DNA from 2 places in the Faecalibacterium sp. BIOML-A1 genome. Region 1 is predicted to be linked to the other one. Evidence: a T-box and tRNA genes for the amino acid it is inferred to sense, from the RefSeq annotation. Region 1 holds a T-box; the other holds one or more tRNA genes.
The links. The T-box of region 1 lies ahead of tyrS (tyrosine--tRNA ligase). A T-box ahead of a tRNA ligase gene usually reads a tRNA of that ligase, here a tRNA-Tyr.

Region 1 (3,409 bases):
CGAGGCCTCCGGCGCAGTCGATCTGCTGGGCGAGGCATCCAATGCAGTGGATGCTGCCGCGCAGCTGGATGATGCACTTGCCGGTGCATCCAGTCAGCTGCTGGATCTGTATTACAATGCAAAGGATGTTGCCGCAGATCTGATCGGTCGGCTGGATTCCTATGATACCAACGATGCGGAGCTGGACGAGATTGAACAGCGTCTGGATCTGATCTACAAGCTCAAGCGCAAATATGGTGATACGGTAGAAGACGTGATCGCTTTTGGACAGAATGCAAGGGAAGAACTGGAGCGCATCCAGTCCTCGCAGGAGCGGCATGACCACCTGCAGGCAGAAAAGCTCCGCCTTTATGCGCTGGCCCGCGAAAAGGCAGAAGCACTGACCCAGACGCGCCTGCGCGCTTTTGAAGAGCTGAACAAGCGTATTTCCGGCACGCTGGATTTTCTGAACATGCCGGGCGTGCGCATGACACTGCGCCATACCCGCGGCCCGCTGGCAAGCCATGGGCAGGACAGCATCGAGTTCTACATTTCCACAAACCCCGGTGAGGCGCCCAAACCCCTTGCAAAAATTGCTTCCGGCGGCGAGCTGAGCCGCATCACGCTGGCCATCAAAAATGCAATGGCCGATAGGGATGCCGTGCCTACCGTGATCTATGATGAGATCGACAGCGGTGTTTCTGGCAAAGCCGCCGGGCGTATTGGTGAGGTACTGCGCCAGAGCGCACAGGGCCACCAGATCTTGTGCATCACCCATACAGCCCAGATCGCTGCACTGGCGGACTGCCATCTGCTGATTCAGAAAAATGTAGCCAATGACCGCACCTATACCGAGATCCATCCGTTGGATGAGGAGGGCAGGGTGGAAGCACTGGCCCGGCTGATCTCCGGCGACCACGTTACCGAGCTTTCGCGTGCCAATGCCCGCGAAATGCTGGGTCTTGGCGCAAAATAAGCCAAAATAAGCCGCTGCAGATAAGGGGTTGACAAGCCCGAAGCATTGTGATAAAGTAGTCCTTGTTAATGGCGATGAAGGGAACAAGTACCTTGAAGTGTTCTGCCCAGAGAAACCCCGGTTGGTGTAAGGGGCCGCAGAGCAGCAGGGGAAGTACCTCCCGGAGCTGCAGGCTGAATGCCGTTCAGGTTAGTAGGCTGTGCCGCGTGCGAGCGTTACAAACGCAGGAGTGTCTCTCTACTCTGGGGTGTGCACTCGTGAGGTCGTTTCTGTGAGGAAGCGGCAAACAGAGGTGGTACCGCGAATTTTCTCGCCCTCTGCCAAATTCATTTTTGGCAGGGGGTGTTTTATTTTTCCCTCTGCCCACAAACAGGAGGAAAAAATCATGACTCTGTACGAAGAACTCAAGGCCCGCGGCCTGGTAGCCCAGATCACTGATGAAGAGATCATCGACCTGATCAACAATGGCAAGGCAACCTTTTACATCGGCTTTGACTGCACTGCCGACAGCCTGACCGCAGGCCACTTTATGGCCCTGACCCTGATGAAGCGCCTGCAGATGGCAGGCAACAAGCCTATTGCCCTGATTGGCGGCGGCACTACCATGATCGGCGACCCCTCCGGCCGTACCGACATGCGCAAGATGCTGACCAAAGAGGATATCGCCCACAATGCCGCATGCTTCAAAAAGCAGATGGAAAAGTTCATCGACTTCTCTGAGGGTAAGGCACTGATGCTGAACAATGCAGACTGGCTGCTGAACCTGAACTACGTGGAACTGCTGCGTGATGTGGGTGCCTGCTTCTCCGTGAACAACATGCTGCGCGCCAAGTGCTACGAGCAGCGCATGGAGAAGGGCCTGTCCTTCCTCGAGTTCAACTACATGATCATGCAGAGCTACGACTTCTACTACATGTTCCAGCACTACGGCTGCAACATGCAGTTCGGCGGCGACGACCAGTGGAGCAACATGCTGGGCGGCACCGAGCTGATCCGCCGCAAGCTGGGCAAGGACGCTTATGCTATGACCATCACCCTGCTGACCGACTCTCAGGGCAAGAAGATGGGCAAGACTGCCGGCAATGCTGTCTGGCTGGACCCCAACAAGACCAGTCCATTCGAGTTTTACCAGTACTGGCGCAATGTGGGCGATGCCGATGTGATGAAGTGCATCCGTATGCTCACCTTCCTGCCGCTGGAGCAGATCGACGAGATGAGCACATGGAAGGATCAGCGCCTGAACGAAGCTAAGGAAATTCTGGCTTACGAGCTGACCAGCATGGTCCATGGCAAAGAAGAGGCCGAAAAGGCCCAGAATGCTGCCCGCGCACTGTTCAGCGGCAGCGCAATGGATACCGAGCACATGCCTTCTACTCAGCTGACCGAGGCCGACCTGACCGATGGCTCCATCGGTATCCTGACCCTGATGGTCAAGGCTGGTCTGGCAGCATCCAACGGCGAGGCACGCCGTCTGGTCGTGCAGGGCGGTGTTCTGGTGGATGGCGAGAAGGTAGCCGCTCCCACCGTTGGCTTCTCTGCTGAGCAGCTGGCAAAGGGTATTGTGATCAAGAAGGGCAAGAAGATCTACCACAAAGTCACTCTGTAAAAATATTGAACATGAAAATGCCGGTGTACTCTGTTTTGGAGTGCACCGGCATTTTTTCACTTGATGGAGGATTGCTCGCTTGCTTGCAGAATTTACAGCTCGTAAGCCTTCTTCAATGCTTCGTAAGCTGCATCCTCATTCTCTGCGTGGACCAGCAGGGAAATATCCAGATCGCTGGTGGTGATAAGCAGTACTTCAATGCCGGCCATTGCCAGAGAATTCAGTGCACGGGCAGCCACGCCGCAGCTGGTGACCATTTCTTCACCAAACAGGTTCAGCTTGGAATAACCCACGCTGATCAGCGGAGAAGCCTTGGCATCCTTGTCCAGATTTGCAACGGAAATAGCCTTCATCACCAGCGGAAGATCACTGCTGGAAGCGGTAAAGCTGAAATCGATGGTGGTGCCATGGGGTGCACTCTGGCTGATCATATCTACGACCACACCGTTATCTGCAAAGATCTGCAGGTAACGTGCGAGGCTGTTGCCCTTGAACTCTACATCCTGCACACTGATCATCATGAGGCTCGGCTCAATATTGATCTTCGATACTCCGTACATAAGGATCCTCCGTTCTGCCCGAAAGGCGGGCTTCAACAATACAAAAATATTCAGGTAAGCTGCAAAAACTCCGGGTCGATATTTTCCCGGGCAATGGACTGAATCATTTCCAGGCTGAAATCTGGATACGCCTGCCGTACTCCGTGGGCCTTTGTAAGGGCTTCGGTATAATCGCGGAACAGGTAGGTACGCACATTGGATTTGCCTGCATCATAGTGGGTCACCGTCGGCAGAAGTCTGGGAGAGAGCACGCTGCAACGGACAGTGCCGTCCGGTTCGGTCGTTTTT
Region 2 (3,409 bases), on a different contig from region 1:
TGCGGGCATCGTCCTTGGAAGCATCGCCGGTGTCACGGCCAAAGTAGTCGGGGTCGGCGTTCTCACCTTCCACCAGTTCCTTCTGGGTGTCGGTCAGGGCATCCCATGCAGCCTTGGCGGCTTCGCACTGGGCATCGGTATCCTCATTGCGCTCCTGCACATAGATGGCATCGATCAGGTCTGCCACGTTCTTTGCTGCCATTTCGTCAGCCTCCTCGCTGCTCGCTCCGCTGGAAGCGGAAGACGCAGCGGTGCTGGATGCAGTGCCGGAAGCAGCACCGCCGCAGCCGGTGAGCACGCCGGCGCACAGAGCCAGAGCCGTAACAGCTGCGGCCAGCTTTTTGGTTTCGATCTTTCTCATTGTTCTTGTCCTTTCCTGCTGGATAAATTGCGGTTTGAACCAAACAAAGGGTACAGGAAAGAAAGATGAAAGAAGAGGCCCTTCTGTCCTGCGGATGGCATGACAAAAAGACCTCTGTTGTTTCAGGGCTTTTTGGTACAACCAATTCCTCGTGATCTGGGGTTTGCACCCCCGTACCAACAGCAGGCAGGTTTCCTGACTGAAAGATCGCCGCCCGGCATCCCCTTCCCGGAGCAATGCTCCAGTGGCTGGTGCAAAGCACCCTGATGCGGACTCCCTTATCACAGTGACGAGATCGTGCGGGATCTGCACCCGCTTCCCTTTTACCCTTTCCGCCGTGCAGTGCATCGGCAAAAGGCACCTGCTGTTTTTCTGTTCAGTTCGTCCGGCATTATATCATAAAACTGCGCAGAATGCAATAAAAAACGGCATCCTGCCTTTTTATAAGGAAGGATGCCGTTTGGAGATCGAGCCAAATGCGGAGCTTACTGGAGCGCACGGATCGCATTGATGGTGATTTTGTACTGGCGGGTCACGCTGTCAAACAGCTCCTTGGTACCTTCCAGTGTGCCTGTGCGCAGCACCTCGGTCAAATCGTAGGTGGGCTGATACAGGTTGGTAAAGCCCAGGTTCTGGCACACGCCCTTGAGCGTGTGTGCCGCACGGAATGCTTCCTTCACATTTTCTTCCTTCAATGCCTGCTCCAGTTTCGGATAGCTGTCGTCGTTCAAAAACATCAGCGTAAATCTGCAGATCATGCCTTCGTTGTAAAGCCGCTTGAGCACGTCCTCATAATTTGCGCCCATCTGTCTATAACATTCCTGAATCGTCATGGTTTGTCGCTATGCCTTTCTTTTTCTACTTATCCCGCCTGATTTGCCACAGAGTGACAAAAGCGCCATCCATTTTGTTGCACTTTGTTGCGTTTTAAATATATCACGCCTTACTGCGTTTTTCAATGCAGAGACAAAAAGTCTTGCACTTTTCACATATTGTCCCGAGTTTTTCTTGCAATTTGCCTATCAATTTCTTCCGGCTGGCTTTTTTCTCCGACTTTGCCGTGCCTGCATGGCTGCAGGGCTTTTCCCGCCTTTGCTCTGCCGTTTCTCTGCACGGAAAACGCATTTGAAGAAAAAGGTAAAAAAACAGTTGACAAAAGCCTTTCTGCATGATAGAATAAACAAGTCGTCCGGCGAAGGACACAAAAAGTGAATATGGGCGTGTTCCCGAGTGGCCAATGGGGACAGACTGTAAATCTGCTGCTTTCAGCTTCGGTGGTTCGAATCCACCCGCGCCCACCAAAAAACCTCAGCGTATGAAAGTATGCTGAGGTTTTTGTTTTGCGACAAGGCTAAACTCACCGGGCGGGTGGATTCGAACAGCTGCGGCGACATCGTTGAAGATGGCGCAAAAACAGCCCGGTGGGCTGTTTTTAGCAGCGCGGCTCGCGACATCCACCCGCGCCCACCAAAAGACCTCAACGTATGAAAGTACGCTGAGGTTTTTGTTTTGCTGCAAAGCCAGACTCACTGGGCGGGTGGATTCGAACAGCTGCGGCGACATCGCTGAAGATGGCGCAAAAACAGCCCGGTGGGCTTTTTTAGATGCGCGGCTCGCGACATCCACCCGCGCCCACCAAAAAACCTCAACGTATGAAAGTACGCTGAGGTTTTTGTTTTGCGACAAGGCTAAACTCATCGGGCGGGTGGATTCGAACAGCTGCGGCACCGTTCAGCAGGACGATTTCCAGCAGTGCAAGGATCAGCAGAACAATAAGAACCGTAGTAACCATAGTGTACCGTGCATCATAATATTTTGCAACGGTATTCAGGTTGGTACTCTGTGCATTGATTTTTTAAATTTTTCTTCAAAAAAATCATTGACAACGCTTTCTGTGCATGATAAAATCACATTTGATTTTGAGAGACAAAGCATAGCAGAGTCTTTTCAAAGCAATTTACCATGGACCGCCCAGCGGGGCTAAGGCCATACGGACAGCCGGGTCCACTGCCGACCGGCGGCACAGCCGCCATTATTGATTGAGCGTAGCAGCTCAAATTTTATAAGTTGGTTCCTTTACAACCATGAAATTGCGCAGTCAGTGTGCAGACTTGTGAAACGGTCAATAAAGAGCAGTAAAAGCAGAATTGCTATATAGACTCTCATAATCCCGTCTTTTTTGAATCATGCGAAGCGGCCTTTGTACTCTGGTGTTTCTTCCGGGGGTCTTTGGCGGCGCATTCAAATGCTTTTCAAAGCGCAAGTCTGCACTTTTTGTGCGGTACTTGCGCTTTTTTGTTTGCATCGGGATCAGGGACGGAGGAAAAACATGAGTGAGAACCGAACACGGTTCCGGCTGAACCAGAACCGTGCGCCCATCTATGAAGCGCTGGAACAGTTCCGCAAAATGCGGGTGGTGCCCTTTGATGTGCCCGGCCACAAGCGAGGCCGCGGCAACCCGGAGCTGACCGCCTTTCTGGGCCAGCAGTGCGTGGGCGTGGATGTGAACAGCATGAAGCCGCTGGATAATCTCTGCCACCCGGTATCGGTCATCCGGGAAGCAGAGGAGCTGGCCGCAGATGCCTTTGGCGCTGCCCACGCGTTCCTCATGGTGGGCGGCACCACCAGCAGTGTGCAGAGCATGGTGCTTACCGCCTGCAAGCGCGGCGATGAGATCATTCTGCCCCGCAATGTGCACCGCAGTGTGCTGAACGCACTGGTACTGTGCGGCGCGGTGCCGGTGTATGTGAACCCCGAGGTGGACAAGCGCCTTGGCATCTCGCTGGGCATGAAGCGGGAACAGGTGGAAAAGGCCATTAAAGAGCATCCGAATGCTGTGGCTGTGCTGGTGAATAACCCCACCTACTACGGCATCTGCTCTGACCTGCGCGCCATCGTAAAAATGGCCCACGATGCCGGGATGCTCTGCCTTGCGGACGAAGCCCACGGCACCCACTTCTACTTTGGCGGCGGCCTGCCGGTGTCTGCCATGGCGGCAGGGGCTGATATGGCATCCGTCTCCATGCACAAGAGCGGCGGCAGTTTAAC

Region 2: it has a tRNA-Tyr gene. The T-box ahead of tyrS (tyrosine--tRNA ligase) is inferred to sense a tRNA for this amino acid. The anticodon was not compared.

The regions. Positions count from the first base shown of each region.
Region 1 is NZ_WKZJ01000004.1:118,206-121,614, reverse strand. Features, by position in the region: gene recN (DNA repair protein RecN) at 1-955, shown strand, start outside; T-box leader at 1,021-1,276, shown strand; gene tyrS (tyrosine--tRNA ligase) at 1,341-2,561, shown strand; gene GKG36_RS06650 (ACT domain-containing protein) at 2,654-3,121, opposite strand; gene GKG36_RS06645 (CapA family protein) at 3,172-3,409, opposite strand, start outside.
Region 2 is NZ_WKZJ01000002.1:30,485-33,893, reverse strand. Features, by position in the region: gene GKG36_RS02405 (sirohydrochlorin cobaltochelatase) at 1-361, opposite strand, end outside; cobalamin riboswitch at 529-741, opposite strand; gene GKG36_RS02400 (Hpt domain-containing protein) at 847-1,167, opposite strand; tRNA gene GKG36_RS02395 (tRNA-Tyr) at 1,578-1,662, shown strand; gene GKG36_RS02390 (hypothetical protein) at 1,764-2,345, shown strand; gene GKG36_RS02385 (aminotransferase class I/II-fold pyridoxal phosphate-dependent enzyme) at 2,691-3,409, shown strand, end outside.